One region of the Mesorhizobium sp. M7A.F.Ca.MR.245.00.0.0 genome, then DNA from elsewhere that is predicted to be linked to it. Evidence: predicted binding sites of a transcription regulator. Region 1 holds the regulator's gene; each other region holds the start of a gene.

What was found. Region 1 encodes PhoB, which activates phosphate uptake and scavenging genes when phosphate is short. Its sites were predicted from a motif close to TGTCATNNANCTGTCAT; they were not measured.
Region 2: a site for PhoB is predicted at 3,564-3,580, ahead of phnC (phosphonate ABC transporter ATP-binding protein). Genes of this name have one in related genera too.
Region 3: a site for PhoB is predicted at 2,654-2,670, ahead of EOB80_RS18330 (esterase-like activity of phytase family protein). Genes of this name have one in related genera too.
Region 4: a site for PhoB is predicted at 3,291-3,307, ahead of EOB80_RS28780 (RNA degradosome polyphosphate kinase). Genes of this name have one in related genera too.

What each region holds. Positions count from the first base shown of each region.
Region 1 is NZ_RZTE01000030.1:37,123-41,761, forward strand. It holds gene xylF (D-xylose ABC transporter substrate-binding protein) at 138-1,178, opposite strand; gene EOB80_RS24885 (ROK family protein) at 1,449-2,696, shown strand; gene phoB (phosphate regulon transcriptional regulator PhoB) at 2,713-3,402, opposite strand; gene phoU (phosphate signaling complex protein PhoU) at 3,419-4,126, opposite strand; gene pstB (phosphate ABC transporter ATP-binding protein PstB) at 4,153-4,639, opposite strand, start outside.
Region 2 is NZ_RZTE01000011.1:11,634-16,272, forward strand. It holds gene phnE (phosphonate ABC transporter, permease protein PhnE) at 1-582, opposite strand, end outside; gene phnE (phosphonate ABC transporter, permease protein PhnE) at 587-1,561, opposite strand; gene phnD (phosphonate ABC transporter substrate-binding protein) at 1,635-2,543, opposite strand; gene phnC (phosphonate ABC transporter ATP-binding protein) at 2,628-3,485, opposite strand; gene EOB80_RS14015 (DapH/DapD/GlmU-related protein) at 3,864-4,481, opposite strand; gene phnL (phosphonate C-P lyase system protein PhnL) at 4,478-4,639, opposite strand, start outside.
Region 3 is NZ_RZTE01000017.1:30,878-35,516, reverse strand. It holds gene EOB80_RS18340 (trimethylamine methyltransferase family protein) at 1-117, opposite strand, end outside; gene EOB80_RS18335 (FAD-dependent oxidoreductase) at 130-2,541, opposite strand; gene EOB80_RS18330 (esterase-like activity of phytase family protein) at 2,786-4,270, shown strand; gene EOB80_RS18325 (L,D-transpeptidase) at 4,356-4,639, opposite strand, start outside.
Region 4 is NZ_RZTE01000044.1:2,380-7,018, forward strand. It holds gene ppx (exopolyphosphatase) at 1-923, opposite strand, end outside; gene EOB80_RS28780 (RNA degradosome polyphosphate kinase) at 923-3,124, opposite strand; gene EOB80_RS28785 (zinc-finger domain-containing protein) at 3,371-3,616, shown strand; gene EOB80_RS28790 (FAD-dependent monooxygenase) at 3,636-4,639, shown strand, end outside.

The DNA.
Region 1 (4,639 bases):
CCTCCCACCGGCTGGCCGTCTGACGCGCATGCCGGAGCCCAGCCTAGAAGCTATCCGCATGATGCGGAAACAGAATTCTTTGAGAAAACGCCGCGGCTTTTGGGCCGCGGCGTTCAGATATTTCAAAGTGGTACGGATCAGTTGCAGGCCGCCACGGTGCCGGCGGCGACACCCGCGCAGACTTCGTCCTTCTTGATCCAGCCGGCGTCGATGACGACGTTGAGATTGTCCTTGGTGATGGCAACCGGGGTCAGGAACAGCGACTTGACGGTGTTGCCGCCCGGCGTCGTGAAGTCCTTGGCGCCGGCGATGTCGCTCGTCTTCTTGCCGTCGGCCAGTTGCGAGGCGATCTCGGCGGCATTCTTGCCGAGCTCCCGCGCGTCCTTCCACACCGACACGGTTTGCGTGCCGAGGGCGATGCGGTTCAGCGCGGCGTGGTCGCCGTCCTGACCCGAGACCGGCACGGTGCCGGCCAAGCCTTGAGCCGTCAGCGCCGCGACGACGCCACCGGCAGTGCCGTCATTGGCCGCGACCACCGCGTCGACCTTGTTGTCGTTGGCGGTCAGGAACTGTTCCATGTTCTTCTGGGCGTTAGCGGGCAGCCAGCCATCCGTGTAGGCTTCGCCGACATTCTTGATCTTGCCGCTGTCGATGGCTTCCTTGAGCACTTCCATCGAGCCCGAGAACAGGAAATCGGCATTGGGATCGGCACCGGAGCCCTTGATGAAGACGTAGTTGCCTTCCGGCTTGACCTTGAACACTTCGCGGGCCTGCATGCGGCCGACTTCCTTGTTGTCGAAGGTCAGATAGAAGACGTCCTTGTTCTCGATCAGCCGGTCATAGCCGACGACCGGAATGCCTTCGTCCAGCGCCTTCTGCACGGCCGGGCCGATGGCCGAAGCGTCCTGCGCCAGGATGATCAGGGAATTGGCGCCCTGCGAGATCAGGCTTTCGACATCGGTAAGCTGCTTGCCGGGATTGGACTGCGCATCGGCGGAGATGTACTTGTCGCCAGCGGCCTCGATCGCCGTCTTCATGGCGGCTTCGTCGGTCTTCCAGCGTTCTTCCTGGAAGTTGGACCACGAAACGCCGACGACCTTGTCCTTCGCCTGCGCGACAGACGCGAGCGTCAGCGACATGGCGGCACCCGCCAGGATGGCGGCCGTGAATCTTTTCATATTATCCTCCCTGCGCCGCGTATGGCGCGACCAAACTGACCCGAGGGCCGGCACAAAGGCTCTATTTTTTCGAGCCTCGAAAAAACACTGGGCCAACGCCCGAACGCTGTCAACATCGATTCTGATGGATTTTGATGTCATTTCGAGTTTTTTTCGAGTCTCGGAATAAATAAATGACACGGCGTGCAGCTTCTGCCAGTATTTACCGGCGTCACCGACAGCGTTCCAGGGGCAGGAGGAACCGCGGCGACCGGGAGGATATGAAAGAACATGTCGGTCGGAATCCGCCACGACGATCTGCGCCGCCGCAACCGCGCCATGGTGATCGCGGCAGTGCGCCGCGCCGGACAGCCGTCGCGAACCGAGATCGCCGCGACCACAAGCCTCAGCCATTCGACCATCTCGGCGATTTCATCCGACCTGATCGTCGAAGGCATCCTGACCGAAAGCAAGCCGAGCGAGGCCGGCTCGCTCAAACGCGGCCGGCCGCAGGTCGGCCTCAGTCTCAATCCGGAAGCGGTCGCGGTAATGACCGTGGTGCTGTCGCTGAACTTCCTCTCCGTCGCCGTCATCGACTATGCCGGCCAGGTAATATCCGAGGAACAGCGCCGGCTGGACACGCTGACGATGTCGCGCGAGTCGCTGATCGGGGAATGCACGGCCATCGTGCGGCGCCGCCTGGCAGATCCCGACCTGGACGTGCGCAGCATCGCCCGCATCGCGCTGGCCATCCAGGGCATCACCGACACCCGTGCCCGCGCCATGCTGTGGTCGCCGATCACGCCGCACACCGACATCGCCTTCGCTGACATATTCGAAGACGAGTTCGGCATCCCTGCCATAATGGAGAACGACTGCAACATGATGGCGGTGGCGCTGCGCTGGCGCGACCCCGATCGTTACCGCGACGATTTCATCGCTATCCTTTTGTCGCACGGCATCGGCATGGGACTGGTGCTGAAGGGCGAATTGTTCACCGGCACCCATTCTTCGGGCGGCGAATTCGGCCACATGATCCATCGGCCGAACGGCGCGCTATGTCGCTGCGGACGGCGCGGCTGCGTCGAAGCCTATGCGGGCAATTACGCCATATGGCGCAACGCCAGGCAGATGGGCGAGGATGCAGAACCCGTTGCCGATGTCAGCGACGCCGACATGCGCGCCCTGGCTGCCGCGGCCCGCGAAGGTGACGGACCCGAACGGGAAGCCTATCGCAAGGCCGGCGAAGCGCTCGGCTACGGCCTCGGCAGCCTGTTCGCGCTGATCGATCCGGCGCCGGTCGCCATGGTCGGTGTCAGCGCCGCCGCCTTCGACCTGATCGAGCCGGCATTGCGGCAAGCGATTGCCCAGACCGCCGGCGGCCAGCATTCCAAATCGATTTCCTTCGACACCGAGCCGAACGAACTGCCGCTGATCCGCGAAGGCTGCGCCATGCGGGCGCTGATCTTCGTCGATCAGGAGATTTTTGCGCCGGGCGTGCAGGCGAGATCCGGTTTCGGCGGCAAGAACGTGGCGTGAGTTCAAACGAGGGAGTTCAGTCCTCTCGGATGGCGTATCCGGCCCCACGGATCGTGCGGATGACATCAGGCATACGGCCATTGTTGACCGCCTTGCGCAGCCGGCCGACATGCACGTCGACTGTGCGCTCGTCGATGTAGATCGTCTCGCCCCAGACATTGTCGAGCAGCTGGCTGCGCGAGAACACGCGGCCTGGATGGCGCATCATGAATTCGAGCAGGCGGAATTCCGTCGGCCCAAGCCGGATCTCGCTCTTCTTGCGATAGACACGGTGCGACTCGCGATCGAGCACGATATCGCCGACCTTGAGCACGCTGGACAGCACTTCCGGCTTGGCCCGGCGCAGCAGCGCCTTGACCCTGGCCATGAACTCCGGCGTCGAGAAGGGCTTGACCAGATAGTCGTCGGCGCCGGTCGACAGGCCGCGCACGCGGTCGCTTTCCTCGCCTCGCGCGGTCAGCATGATGATCGGCAGCCGCTCGGTCTCGGGACGCATTCGCAGGCGCCGGCAGAGTTCGATGCCCGAAACCGCAGGCACCATCCAGTCGAGCACCAGAAGATCGGGAACGTTCTCCTGCAGCCGGATTTCGGCCTCATCGCCGCGCGTCACCACCTCGACCTGGTAACCTTCGGATTCAAGATTGTAGCGGAGCAGCACGCCTAGCGGCTCCTCATCCTCCACCACCATGATGCGTGGTGCGATCATCGGCTGGTCACCCCTGTTATGCCGCTGGCGCGGACATTGCCGTCTCGTCCTGCTTCGGACGATTGGCTGGCAGCTGCGTGCCGGTCAAAACATAGTAGGCATTTTCGGCGATGTTGGTCACGTGGTCGCCGATCCGCTCGAGGTTCTTGGCGCAAAACAACAGGTGCGTGCACGCCGTGATGTTGCGGGGATCTTCCATCATGTAGGTCAGCAGCTCGCGGAACACCGAGGTGTATTTGACGTCGATGCGTTCGTCATTGTTTCTGAGCGTGGCAAGCGCTGCCGCGTCAGCGGCGGCATACTCGTCGACGACCCCCTGCACCTGGATCAGCACCAGCTGCGCCATCGCGTCGATCGAATGCGAAAGATCGTGCGGCGTGACGCTCAGCCCGACAGTGCCGACGCGCTTGGCGATGTTCTTGGCAAGGTCGCCGATGCGCTCGAGGTCGCCGGCCATGCGGATCGAACCGACCACCGCACGCAGGTCGTTGGCCATTGGCTGGCGCTTGGCGATCAGCGTGATGGCGCGATCGTCCAGCTCGCGCTGGCGCGCATCCATGATGGCATCATCGGAAACCACGCGCTGCGCCAGCGCATTGTCCGAATTGAGCAAAGCCTTGGTCGAGCCACTGACCATCGAGCGGGCGAGATCGCCCATGTCGCGGATCAGCTGGCTGATCTGCTCCAGATCCTCATCGAAAGATGCAACGGTATGTTCACCCATGATCTTCGTCCCTCATATGCCTGAGCTCAGCCGAACCGGCCGGTGATGTAGTCCTGGGTGCGTTTGTCGTCGGGGGTGGTGAACATCTTGTCGGTGGCGCCCTCCTCGACCAGATAGCCTAGATGGAACATCGCGGTGCGCTGCGACACGCGCGCTGCCTGCTGCATCGAATGGGTGACGATGACGATCGTATAGTTCTGGCGCAGTTCGTCGATCAGTTCCTCGACGCGAGCAGTGGCGATCGGGTCGAGCGCCGAACACGGTTCGTCCATCAGGATCACCTCGGGCGACACGGCGATGGCGCGTGCAATGCACAGACGCTGCTGCTGGCCACCGGAAAGACCCGTGCCAGGTTCCTGCAAACGGTCCTTCACCTCGTTCCAGATTGCCGCCTTCTTCAGGCTCGACTCGACGATCTGATCCATGTCGGCCTTGCGCTTGGCCAATCCGTGGATGCGCGGGCCATAGGCGACGTTCTCGTAGATCGACTTGGGGAACGGATTGGGTTTCTGA
Region 2 (4,639 bases), on a different contig from region 1:
GGCAATGTCGAAGACGACGCTTTCGGCGCCGCGCGTCACCGTGACAAGATTTGGCGCAATGGCAATCTGGCCGCTGCCAAGGACGACGGTCGCCGCCACCACGGCCTTTTCGCGCACCGTTTTGGGCGCGGCCGGAACTGGTTTGTCTGGCGAGGGGGCCGGATTCTCGGCCGTTGGCGCGCCAGCCGCCATGAACGAACCCTGCGACGACTTGTCGGTCGCGGTCGCCGGTGCCGGTGCGGCGTCGACCCGCCGCTCGACCTCGGCAATCTGCTTGATAACCCAGTCGGGATTTGGATTGGATCCCAGTTTGGAGAAACGAGAGTAGTCGATGGTCAGATAGCCGTCCTTGAATTCGATGTCCGGGCGGATTTCGTAAGACACCCAGTCGGCGAGATAAGCGCCGGCCAGGTTCCAGTTCGCCTTTCCGAGAACGATGCCGATCGAGAAGAACCACGAGCAGTAAAAGGTGTAGAGGATGCATAGAAGGATGCCGAACGGGGCGGCATAGCGCTTCCATAAAGGCCGCTGAAACGCATCGGGATAGCGAGCGGCGATGTCGTTGATGGCGTCGGCGTTCATTGCGTTACTCTCCGCGCCCGTATGCGAACGCCTGCCTGCCGACGAGACGTTGTCTCAGCCATGCCGAAAACTGGTCAACGGCGACAATCGTGCAGAACAGCAGAAACACGATGGCTATGGTCTTGGCCTCATGGCCCCGGCTGATCGAAAGACGCAGGGATTCGCCGATGCCGCCGGCGCCGACGGCACCGAGAATGGTCGAAGCGCGCACATTGATCTCGAAGCGGAGCAGGAAATAGCTCATGAAGTTGGGCAGAACCTGAGGCACCATGCCGAACCACACCCGTTCGACCCAGTTGGCGCCAACGGCCCGCAAGCCTTCGTCAGGCTTCATGTCGGCGTTCTCGACCACTTCGTAGAACATTTTTCCGAGCGCGCCGACGGTGTGGATGCTGACCGCGAGGATCGCTGGAATGGGCCCAAGCGAGAAGATCGCCAGAAAAAAGCCGGCAATGACGATTTCCGGAAAGGCGCGGACAATTTCGAGGAAGCGGCGCGTGGTGAAGCGGAGCCAGCGGCTGGCCGTCACGTTGCTTGCAGCCAGGAAGCAGAGCAGGAAACCGAAGGTGGAGCCGACCAGGGTCGAAAACAGCGCAATGTTCAGGGTCTCGATCATCCGGTAGAAATACTCCGGAATGTAGATGCCTTGGGTCAGGTAGACCCGGCCTTCGGGATAGTCGAATTTGAGGCTGCCATCGTCATAGGGCGACGGCAGGTCGAACAGCGCGCGCACCGGGTCGAACCAGTCGCGCGGCTTCAATTCGACGAAAAAGTCGGCGATGTGGGGAAGGCGGTCGAAGAACTTTCCGGCGTTGGTCTCATTGGCGAACCAGAGCGAGCCCGAGAGCGCAAGCAACAGGAAAACCAGGCCTCCGATCGTGTAGAGGCGCCGGCGAGCGGCGAGGTCGCGCCAGTGCCGCTCGGCCAACGCTCCTTCCGTGGAGAGCGCAGGCGCGCGGTAAATTTCGGTCGCACTCATCGATAGTTCCCCAGCCGTGACGCGGCAACGCCGCCGGCGGCACTTTGGCCCCGGCGGCGTCGTGCCTTTTGGCTTACGAGCCGATCTTCGCCTTACGAGCGTCGATGATCGCCTGATAGAATTCCGGGGTGACCGGCGAATAGCTCTTGAAGTCGCCGCCTTGCACCGCCGCGAAACAGGCCGGGTCGGTCTGCGGAAGCTTGGTCAGGAAATCGGTGATCTTCTGCTTGGTGTCGGCGTCGAGCGAGGTGCGTATGACCAGCGGGCCGTTCGGGATCAAGGGGGACTGCCACAACTCTACGAGGTCGTCCATCTTGAGGACACCCTTGTCGACCATCTTGCGCAGATTGCCGGAGCTGTAGCCATCCTTGAAGTCGCCGACGCCGGAGGCCCAGGTGGTGCCGGCATCGAAGGTGCCCTTCAGAACTTCAAGGACAAGCTGTTCATGGCCGCCGCCGAAACCGGTCGACGCGAAATAGCTCTTCACATCCATGCCGATGTCTTTGGGCAGCGAGGTGACCGGGACCAGGTAGCCGGAAGTCGAATCGGGATCGGCGAAACCGAGTTTCTTGCCCTTCATGTCAGCGAGTGTCTTGATGCCGGAATCCGCACGGGCGACCATAACCGAATGGTAGCCGGTCGAACCGTCGGTCTGGACCGTCGTCAGGATCGGCTGAACCGCGTCCTTGTTCTCGAGGTAGACCTTGGCGTAGGCGGAAGCGCCGAGTTCGGCATAGTCGAGCGTGCCGCCGAGCAGACCCTGGATGACGCCGTCGTAGTCGGCGGCCGGGAACAGCGAAACTTTCTCGACGCCGAGAACTTGCTTGATGTGGTCGGCGAAGCACTGGTAGTTGCGCAGACGGTCGGCTTCGTTCTCGCCGCCCAGAATGCCGACGCGGAATTCCTTCAGATCCTGTGCCTGGACCGAGCCCATCGCCATGGCCATGATGGAAACGGCACCGAAAAGTATCTTTCTAAACATCTCGTCTCTCTCCTGTTGGTCCCGGCATCGCGCCGGCTGCGTTGGGATATGATGCCCTTGACGCGGGCTGGCGATCCAGGTCGCTCAGTAACCAGGAAAGGCTGGCTCAAGCGGTCCGGCGGATGCGGCGATTTTTTGCTTGATGATGACACTGGTCGAGGTGATGGCCTCGGAGATTTCGCCGCCGCTGCTGTCGGCGCCGTAGACCATGCGCACGGCCTCGCGGTTGAGCTCTTCCGGCGGGCCGTCGAAGACGACCTTGCCAGCAGCCATGCCGATGATACGGTTGCAATAGGTGCGGGCCGTGTCCAGCGTGTGCAGGTTGGTGATCACGGTGATGCCTTCGCGCAAATTGATATCCTGCAGCGAATCCATAACCACCTTGGCGTTGAGCGGATCGAGTGACGCGATCGGCTCGTCGGCGAGGATCACCTTCGGCTGCTGCATCAACGCGCGGGCAATGGCGACGCGCTGCTGCTGGCCACCCGACAAGGTGCCGGCGGCCTGCAGCGCGGTGCGGGCGATATCGAGACGCTCCAGCGCTGCTATCGCCTCGGCTCGTTCCTCGCGGGAGAAGATGCCGAGCAGGTTCGACATGGTGGAGCGGTGGTTCAGCCGGCCGAGAAGCACATTGGTCAGCACGTCGAGGCGCGGCACCAGGTTGAACTGCTGGAAGATCATGGCGCAATCGCGCTGCCAGCGCCGCAGTGGCGAACCGCGCAGCTGGGAGACCTCGGCGCCGTCAAAAAAAATCGACCCCTGGCTGGGATCGATGAGACGGTTGATCATGCGAAGAAGCGTCGATTTGCCGGCGCCCGAACGGCCGATAATGCCAACCATCTGACCCTGCGGGATCGCGATGTTGATGTCGCTGACGGCAGTGTTCTTGCCAAATCGTCGGGTGACACCGCGGATTTCGAGCGTGGCGGAATTTGCTGGCATGGGGCAGGTTCCAGGTCCGGACCATTGATCGTCAGGCTCTCGCCTAGCGCAGCCACATGAACCTGCCGTGTCGCGGTGATGTCAGTTTTGTTACGCTCCACAGGCCGGAGTCTAGGGCCGGCCCAGGGCCAGCAGTCGAAGGTCATGTGGAACGCGGGCCTGGCGGGCTGGTGCCGGTGGCAAAACCGCGTCAGGTGATGCGCACATACTCGTCCGTCGCGCGTTGGCAACGGCGAGGCCGTCCTTCAGGCGTTCCAGACAAGGGCCATGGCGTCGATGCTGGTGTCGAGAGGCACGTCATGCGGATAGCAGGGGCCGGGGCGGTTTGTGACAATGCCCCGCTGCCCCGCGTCAGTGACCGTCCATTCCTGGACGTCGCTATCCGCCATATTTCTCTAGGAACGTCTCGGCCTCAAGCTCCCGGAAATCATCCAACGCGGCGCGCAGCCTTGCATGGTCCCAGTCCCACCAGGCGAGCGCCTGGTAACGTTCGGCCGTGCGGCGATCGAAGCGCTCGCGGATCGGTTTGGCCGGCACGCCGCCGACAATGGTATAGGGCGCGACATCTTTCGAGACCACCGCACCCGCGCCGACCGCGGCGCCATCGCCGACGGTGACGCCGGGCAGGATAGTCGAGCCGTGACCGAGCCAGGTGTCGTGGCCGATGGTGACGCGTTTGGCGCGGCGCTGGGCGAAGAATTCTGTCTCGTGCTCGGCATCGTCCCAGTAGTCCGAGGCGCGATAGGTGAAGTGATGCAGCGTCGGCCGCCAGGTCGGGTGGTTGGTGGCGTTGATGCGAACGCTGGCCGCGATGTTGGCGAACTTGCCGATCGTCGCGCACCAGACGGAGCAGTCCTGCATCATGTAGGAATAGTCGCCAAGTTCGCTTTCCGAGACCCGGCTGCGGTCGGCGATCTCGGTCCAGCGGCCGAGCGTCGAATTCTGTACATCCGCCGTCGGGTGGACCAGCGGCGTCTCGGACAATTTCCTGCTCATGCGGCGATTTTTCCGGACGCGAACGCGGTGACGTCGATGATGCGGTCGGCAACCGCCTCGCGCACGTCGTGGTCATGGAAGATGCCGAGCAGGGCGACATCAGCCGCCTTCTTGGCGGCGATGAGTTCGATCACGACATCGCGGTTCCTGGCGTCGAG
Region 3 (4,639 bases), on a different contig from region 1:
CAGGAACGGGTTCTTCAGCGAATGGTAATTGGGACGGCGGCTGCTTTCGCTGCCGGCCTCGCCCGTGCGTCCACGCCGGCGCTCGCGCCTGCCGTCCCGTGCCGCGTCATCGACCATCGGAAATCCTCCTCATTGCCGCATTGCCTTGCCCAGGGGATCATAGGGCGAGGCCGCGACGACATGCGCCGGCCGCTCCTCACCCACGACATGCACGGAGAGCGCGGTACCCTCGCCCGCAAAATCGCGGTCGACGAGAGCCAGCGCCAGACTCTTGCCGACCGTATAGCCATAGCCGCCCGAGGTGACGAAGCCGACGCGTCGGCCCCGATGCCAGACAGGCTCAAAACCGCTGGCATCGGCGTCGAGCGCGTCGACTTCAAGCGTCACCAGGCATTGGCCGCTGCCGGCCTCCCGCTGTTTCGACGCTGCTTCGCGGCCGATGAAGCCGCTCTTGCCGAAAGCGATGAAGCGGTCGAGACCGGTCTGGCCCGGCGTGTAGCCTTGCGTGAATTCGCGCGACCAGATGCCAAAGCTCTTCTCCAGCCGCAGTGCATTGAGCGCGTAATAGCCGATTTCGGCAAGGCCGAGATCCTCGCCCGCCGCCAGCAGCGTTTCGCGCAGAGTGGCATGCATGGTCACGGGGCAACTGATTTCGAAGCCAAGCTCGCCTGATATAGACAGCCGCGCTACACGGGCCTGCACCATGCCGATGTCGAATGTGCCGCAGGCCATGAACGGCAGCGCTGCGCCGGACACATCCTGATGCGTCGTTCGCTCCAGTATTTTGCGCGCATTCGGCCCCGTCAGCAGGAAGCCGCTCATCGTGTCGGAGAGGTCGTCTACGGTGACGCCTTCAGCCGCATGGCTCTCGAACCAGCGCATGTGGAATTCCCGGAGATAGTAGGAGCCCATCAGCCAATAGCTGCCGCCGCCCCAGTTGAAGACGGTGAGGTCGCCCTTCAGCCGTCCGTCATGACCGAGCATCGGCGCCAGGCCGGCCCGCCCCGGCTTCGGCAGTCTGCAGGCGAGCAGCCGGTCGAGCCAGGCTTCCGCACCTGGCCCCGCCACCGCATAGCGCGAATAGGCCGAGATATCGACGAGACCGGCGGCGCGCCGCACCTGCAGCGCCTCGTCGCCGACGATGTCGAAGGCGTTGGAGCGCCGCAGCGTCGTGTTCTCGGCAAATTCCATCGGCGCGAAATAGGCCGGGATTTCCAGCCCCCAGGAAGCCGTCCATTCGCATCCCGCCGCGCTCATGCCGTCATAGGCACCCGGACGTTTCAGCGGCCGGCCGGCGGGCAGTCGTTCATTGGGAAAGGTCATCACGAAGCGGCGCGAATAGAACTGGCGCGTCGTCTGCCTGAGATATTCCCGGCTGGCGGCGAAGGCGCCGTAGCGAGCGATGTCCATGCCGAAGATGTCGGCCTGCGGTTCGCCGAAAATCATCCACTCGGCCAGCGACTTGCCGACGCCGCCGCCCTGGCTGAAGCCGGCCATGACGCCGCAGGCAACCCAGTAGTTCCTCAGCCCGCGCACCGGCCCGACAACCGGATTGCCGTCCGGCGTGAAGGTGAAGGCGCCGTTGACCCATTTGCGGATGCCGGCCGTCGCCAGGCAAGGAAAGCGCTCATGCGCCTTGGCGAGTTCGGGGCTGATGCGGTCGATGTCTTCCGGGATCAGCTCGATGCCGTAGTCCCATGGCGCGCCATCCATGTTCCAGTGCTTCGGGTTCTGCTCGTAAACGCCGAGCAACACGCCCTTGCGCTCCTGCCTGAGATACGAAAAGCCGTCGAGATCGACGGCGATGCCGATTTCCCTGTCCAGCGCCGCGATCTCGGGAATGTCCTCAGTGATGAAATAATGGTGCTCCATCGGCGTCACCGGCAGATCGACGCCGGCCATGCGGCCGAGCTGCTTAGCCCACAGCCCGCCGGCATTGACGACATGCTCGGCGATGATGGTGCCCTGCTCCGTGACGACATCCCAGCGACCGTCGGCGCGCGACTTCAACTCGACCACCCGGTTGCGCAGGATGATGTCGGCGCCGCGCTTTTTTGCAGCGCCGGCATAGGCGTGCGTCGTGCCGTACGGGTCGAGGTGCCCCTCGTTGGAATCATGCAGGCCGCCTAGCACGCCGGTGACGTCGACGATCGGGCAGATCGCCTTGATCTCGTCGGGCGTGACCAGGCGCGCGGTCTCGATGCCGACCGACTGGAACACCGCCCAGGCCGATTTCAGCCACTCCCAGCGCGCGGGATCGCTGGCGATGTTGACGCCGCCCGTCATGTGCAGGCCGATATCCCAGCCGGATTCGGCCTCGATCTCGCGGTAGAGATTGATGGTGTAGTCCTGTAGCGCCGCCACGTTGGGGTCGGCGTTGAGCGCATGGAAGCCTGCCGCCGCGTGCCAGGTCGAACCGGCCGTCAGTTCGGCGCGCTCGATCAGCGCCACATCGCTCCAGCCAAATCGGGTCAGATGATAAAGGACGGAGGCCCCGACCACGCCACCCCCGATGACGACTGCGCGGTAGTGCGATTTCAAGGCTTCCCCTCCACGTTTAGTCCGAAGGCTGGAGCATATATGCACTGGACATAAGTGTCTAGTGCCGTGCGCGCGCATCGTTTTTCGTCGACCGCCGGCATGCACTGCGCGCTGTCACGCAAGCATCATGTTCGCGCCGTAGACCGCGTTTCGGGGAGGCTTGCGCGGCATCATCGATGTCGCACCTCTTTCAGTTTTTCGTCCCGCGGCCGCTCCGGCACATCCGTCACAAAGAGGATTATCCATGAAACACCTATATCGAACCGCGTCGCTCGGCGTCGCGCTGGCCTTGTTCACCGCCTTGACGCCGGCGCTCGCCGACAGCACCGCGACCGTCGGCGGCACGAGCTTTGTCAACAAAGGGCTGGTCGGCGTCGGCCGCATCCCGGCCGCTCAGCGCGACAAGTTCGGCGAGACGTTTGGTTCGGGCTCGGGCATGTCGATCGACACATCAGGCTGGACGCATGAGGCCGCCGGCTACAAAGGTTCGCTCTGGCTGCTGCCGGATCGCGGCTACAATGTCGTCGGCACCACCGACTACCGGCCGCGCCTCAACACCGTCGCCATCGAGTTTACCCCGGTGGCACCAGGTGCGGCACCTGCTGCCGGCCAGCAGCAGACCGGCGTCAAGGCAACGCTCGCCGACACCATGCTTCTCACCGACGACAAGGGGGCTGATGCCACAGGCCTCGATCCGCTCAACGGCGTGCGCGCGGCAAGCGGCGACATGCCGATCCTGCCGCAAGCCGACAATGGCAAGCTGGCGCTCGACAACGAGGCGATCGTGCGGCTGCCCGATGGTTCGATGTTCATCTCCGACGAATACGGCCCGAACATCTATCGGTTTTCCGCCGACGGGCATCTGCTGTCGGCAACCCAGCCACCGGCCGCGCTGGTGCCGATGCGCCACGGCACGCCGAACTTCGCCTCGGACAATCCGGGACCCGGTGCCGCCGAGCCCGATCCGAAGGATCCCGACACCGGCCGCCAGAACAATCAAGGCCTCGAAGGCATGGCGATGACGCCCGACGGCAAGTTCCTGATCGCCGTGCTGCAGTCGGCGGCCAGGCAGGACGGCGGCGATTCCGGCTCGACCCGCCAGAACACCAGGGCGCTGGTCTATGACGCGTCCGACCTCGCCCACCTCAAATTGACGCACGAATATGTCGTGCCGCTGCCGGTGTTCAGGGATGCCAAGGGCAAGACCAAGGTCGCCGCGCAGAGCGAGATCGTGGCGCTCTCCGACAAGAGCTTCCTGATGCTGGCGCGCGACAGCGGCAACGGCCAGGGCCTGAAGGGCGACGCCTCGCTCTATCGGCAGGTCAACGTCGTCGACCTATCCACCGCGACCGACATCGCCGGCGGCGCCTTCGACAGCGCTGACAGGCCGGTCGCCCCCAAAGGCGTCGTCGACCCATCGGTGACACCGGCCAAGCTGACGCCATTCATCGACATCAACGACAGTGCCGAGCTCGGCCGCTTCGGCCTGCACAATGGCGCGCCCAATGACCAGGATAACCTGTCGGAGAAGTGGGAGGCGATGTCGGTGGTCAGCGTGCTCGATGCGAAGCTGCCCGACGACTACTTCCTGTTCGTCGCCAACGACAACGACTTCCTCGCCCAGGACGGTTTTCAGGTCGGCGCGCCCTACAAGGCCGAAGACGGCGCCAATGTCGACACCATGTTCCTGGTCTATCAGGTCACGCTGCCGGGACTGGCCAAGAAGTAACGACCACTGCACGGACGGGCGCGCTTGGCGCGTCCGCCCGGAGCACTATTGCTGGTGTTTTTCCAGGCAGATTGATTGAGAAGGCTTACTTCAAGAACTCCGCGCCCTTCGGGACGCCCGCATCTATCGGTTCGGCGGTTCTGCTCGACACGGCCATGATCTTGCCGGCGGCCAACAGGTTGGGACGCACGAAGACCTGAGCGGGGCCGTTGACGCGGCTGTAGAGGTCGATGATGTCCTGGTTCATGAAGCGCACGCAGCCCGACGAAGCGTTCTTACCGATGGAATCCCACTCCGGCGTGCCGTGCAGCCGGTACATCGTGTCCTTGCCGTCGCGGAACAGATACAGCGCGCGGGCGCCCAACGGGC
Region 4 (4,639 bases), on a different contig from region 1:
GCCTCATCGAGCAGCGAATAGAGAAAGCCTTCGCGTACACCCAGAGCCGAGACGATGATCTTCGACGGCTGCATCGCTGCCATGATCTCCTGCAGCACGACGGCGCCATAGGGCAGCAGCGAACGGCGGTTCTTGGAAACGCCTTCGATGCCCTTGACCTTCTCGATCTCGGCCTTGGCCACTTGCTTGAGGAAGTTCGCCGCGCTTTCGGCCGAGATCTCGTAATGGTGCATGACGCCAAGCGGATAGTTGGTCATCTCCATGTGCAGCCGGGCGAGATTTCGCCAGGTGCCGCCGACGGCGTAGAAGGGCCTGCCCTGCCCGCCTTTCAACAGCTTGGCCTTCGCCAGTTCGTCACGCGTGATCTTGGCCGCCTGAGCCAGCGAGTTCTTCGCCATGTCCTGCAGGCGCAGACCGCCCAGCGGCAGCGTGATGCCGTCGCCGATCGCTTCGCCGGCGACGTCGACCAGTTCGAGGCTGCCGCCGCCCAGATCGCCGGCGATGCCGTCGGCCGGATGGAAGCCGGAAATGACGCCGAGCGCCGAATAATACGCTTCCTGACGGCCGCTGATGACACGGATCTCAGTCTTCAGCACCTCCTCGGCGCGGTGAATGAAATCAGGGCCATTGACCGCCTCGCGGGCCGCGGCGGTGGCCAGCACATACATCTGCTCGGCGCCGGCTTGGTCGGAAAGCGCGCGAAAGCGACGGAACTCTTCCATCGAGCGCGTCACCGCCTCGGCGTCGAGCTTGCCGGTCGAAACGATGCCCCGGCCGAGACCGGCCAGCATCTTTTCGTTGAACAGCATGGTCGGCGAGCGCGCCAGCCCCTCATAGACGACGAGGCGGATCGAGTTCGATCCGATGTCGATGATGGACAGCGGTCGGCGGTCCTGCAGCCGGCCCTGGGAATCAGACAGCATCAGCCGGACGCTGCAGCGTTCTTCTTGCGGCGCTTGAACTGCGCAATGCGCTTGGGCGCATGCGACTTCAGCGCGTCACCCCGTCCCGACAGGCTCGGATTGGTCATGAAATATTCCTGCGCGTTGAACGGTTCCTCGCCCTCCTCCAGCACGACGCGCCGGGAGGTTCCATCAGCCAATACGTCGAAACTTTGCTGATTGTCCATGATGTTGCCCAGCATGATCTGGCCAAGGATCTGTTCGTGCACAGTTGGATTCGTGATCGGCACCATGGTTTCGACGCGGCGGTCGAGATTGCGCGGCATTAGATCGGCCGAGGAGATGTAGACGATCGCCTCGTCCGACGGCAGGCCGTGACCGTTGCCGAAACAATAGATGCGGCTGTGCTCGAGAAAACGGCCGACGATCGATTTTACGCGGATGTTTTCCGACAGGCCCGGAACCTGCGGCCTCAGGCAGCAGATGCCGCGCACGACCAGGTCGACCTCGACGCCGGCCCGGCTGGCATCGTAGAGCGCGTCGATGATGATCGGATCGACGAGTGCGTTCATCTTCATCCAGATGCGCGCCGGTTTCCCCTGCACCGCGTAGGCAATCTCGTCGGCAATGTGCTTCAGGATGCGGCTTCTCAGCGTGAACGGCGAGATCGCAAGCCGCATTTCGTCGGTCGGCTCGGCATAGCCGGTGATGAAATTGAACAGCTGGGCGACATCGCGGGCAATCGTCGGATCGGTGGTGAAGAAGGACAGGTCGGTGTAGATGCGCGCCGTTACCGGATGGTAGTTGCCGGTGCCGAGGTGCACGTAGTTGCGCAGCTTGCCGTCCTCGCGCCGCACCACCAGCGACATTTTCGAATGGGTTTTCAGCTCGAGAAAGCCGAACACGACCTGCACGCCGGCACGCTCCAGATCGCGCGCCCAGCGAATGTTGGCTTCTTCGTCGAAACGCGCCTTGAGCTCGACCAGCGCGGTGACCGACTTGCCGGCCTCGGCCGCGTCGACCAGCGCACGCACGATCGGGCTGTCATTGGAGGTGCGGTAAAGCGTCTGCTTGATCGCCACCACTTCCGGATCGGCCATCGCCTGGCGCAGGAACTGCACCACGACGTCAAACGATTCGTAGGGGTGATGGACGACGATGTCCTTCTCGCGGATGGCGGCGAAACAATCGCCGCCATGCTCGCGGATACGCTCGGGAAAACGCGGATTGTAGGGCATGAATTTCAGGTCGTCGCGAGGGACGGCGACGATCTCGGAAATCTGGCTGAGCGCCAGCGGCCCGGTGAGCACGCTGATGCGGCTCGAGGACACGCCAAGCTCGCCTGCCACGAAGTCGCGCAATTCGCCAGGCATCAGCCTGTCGAATTCGATGCGGATCACCGAACCCCGCCGCCGCCGCTTCAGCGCCGTTTCGAACAGGCGAACCAGGTCCTCGGACTCCTCCTCGACCTCGATATCGCTATCGCGAATGATGCGGAACGTGCCGGAGCCCTTGACCTCGTAGCCGGGGAAGAGCTTGCCGATATAGAGGCCGACCGCCTCTTCCAGCGGGATGAAGCGGACATGATGCTTGCGGTCCGGCAGACGGATGAAGCGCTTCAGCGCCACCGGCAGGCGCAGCAGCGCGCTCATCTCCTCACCGTTCTTGCGATGGCGCAATTGCAGCGCCATCGAGAAGCCGAGATTTGGAATGAACGGAAACGGATGCGCCGGGTCGATCGACAGCGGGGTGAGCACCGGGAAAACCTGTTCCTGGAAATGGTCTTCCAGCCAGACTTTCTCGTCCTTGGTCAGCGCATCGCGGGTGATGCTCTCGATGCCTTCCTTGTTGAGCAGCACGGTAAGCGCCGAAAGGCTCTTCTGCTGGTCTTCCTGCAGCCGCTCGACCTCACGCAGCAGCTGTTCGAGCTGCTGTTCGGGGGTGCGTCCGTCAGGGCTCTTCAGCGTGATGCCCTCGCGCACCTGGCCGGCAAGACCGGCAACGCGGACCATGAAGAACTCGTCGAGGTTGGCGGCCGAGATCGACAGGAAGCGGACGCGCTCCAGCAGCGGATGATTGAGGTTCAGCGACTCCTCGAGAACGCGCCGGTTGAACTGCAGCCAGGAAAACTCGCGGTTGACAAACCGGTCCGGATTGCCGCCCTCCGGGCGGGCCACCTCGACATCCACGAATTCGTTCTGCACCGGCTTCAGTTCGTTCATGATTCCCGCTCTTCCACACCGTCAGCCAGCTAAAGCGTCGTGCGTCATTCAGGACGCGCAAAGGACGCTCTGCCACTCCAAGGCGACGCATGGTCCTTGCCGAAAACCGGTGTCGGTCTTCGGGGCCATGCGTTAACCGGCTTAACTTATCCTCTGACAGGCTTTTGCGACAGTTTCATTTCATCGAACTTGCAAAGAGGCCTGATATGATCCAGATGCAGACGAGACTGCGTTAAGGAGACGACGATGGCAGGCGGTTCCATTCCCCATTTTCAGAACGATGCGGGCTATCAGGCAATCGACATCGGCGTGAAGGAATTCATGTGCACGGGCGCCAATCCGCCTTTCGACCACCCGCATGTGTTTCTGGACATGGGCGACGACAACGAAAAAGTCTGCCCCTATTGCTCGACGCTCTACCGCTATTCTCCGAAGCTGAAGGCGACCGAGACGCTGCCGGCCGGCTGCATCTACATCGATCAGGCCGCCTGAGTCTTTCGCGACCAGCCCGATGACCGACACGCGATCCCGGCAAATTGTCATCGCCGGGGCGGGTGTCGCCGGATTGACCGCAGCGCTTGCATTCGCCGACCGCGGCTACCCTGTTCGGGTGTTCGAACAGGCGCAGCGCCTGGAAGCTGCCGGCGCCGGCATCCAGCTCTCTCCCAACGCGACACGTATCCTTCGCCAGCTTGGCGTACTCGACAAGCTGCTGCCGGCAACGGTGCGGCCGGAAGCGGTGGTCCTGAAGGACGCCGCGACGTTGCGCGAACTGGCGCGGGTGCCGTTGGGGCAAGCCGCCGAAACGCGCTGGCAGGCGCCCTATCTCGTGGCGCACAGGGCCGATCTGCAGAGCGCACTGACCGCGCGCGTTGCCGAGATGCCGGATATCCATCTCACCACCGGCGCCCGCATCGGCGACGTTGACACCGGCCCGGATGGCATCACCGCGACGGCCGAGATCAATGGCAAAACCGTCGAGGCGGAGGGCCTCCTGCTGGTTGGGGCCGATGGCGTCTGGTCGTCGGTGCGCAGGCTTGCCCGCTCGGCCAAGGGAGCGACCCTCGCAACGAGCCGTTTCTCCGGCGAACTGGCCTGGCGCGCCACCGTCGCGGCCGACAGTGCCGCCGGTCGGAGCTTTGCAGCCATAGGCGCCAGGGACTGCGTCACCACTTTCCTGCATCCCGGCTTCCATATGGTCGCCTATCCCGTCAGCAAGGGTGCGGCCTTCAATCTCGCGGCCTTCACCAGGGGCGACCGCATTGCCGAGGGCTGGTCCGGCAACGCCGACGCCGGGATCCTGACCCGAGCCCTGCGCGGCACCGCGGCAGAACTTGCCCGCCTGGTCGAGCAGGCCGGCCCATGGACCGCATGGCCGATCCACACTGTTGACCCGCAACAGCCCTGGACAACGCCGAACGGCATCGCGCTGATCGGCGACGCCGCGCATGCGATGACCCCGTTCGCGGCGCAAGGCGCGGCGATGGCGATCGAGGATGCGGCGACGCTTGCCGA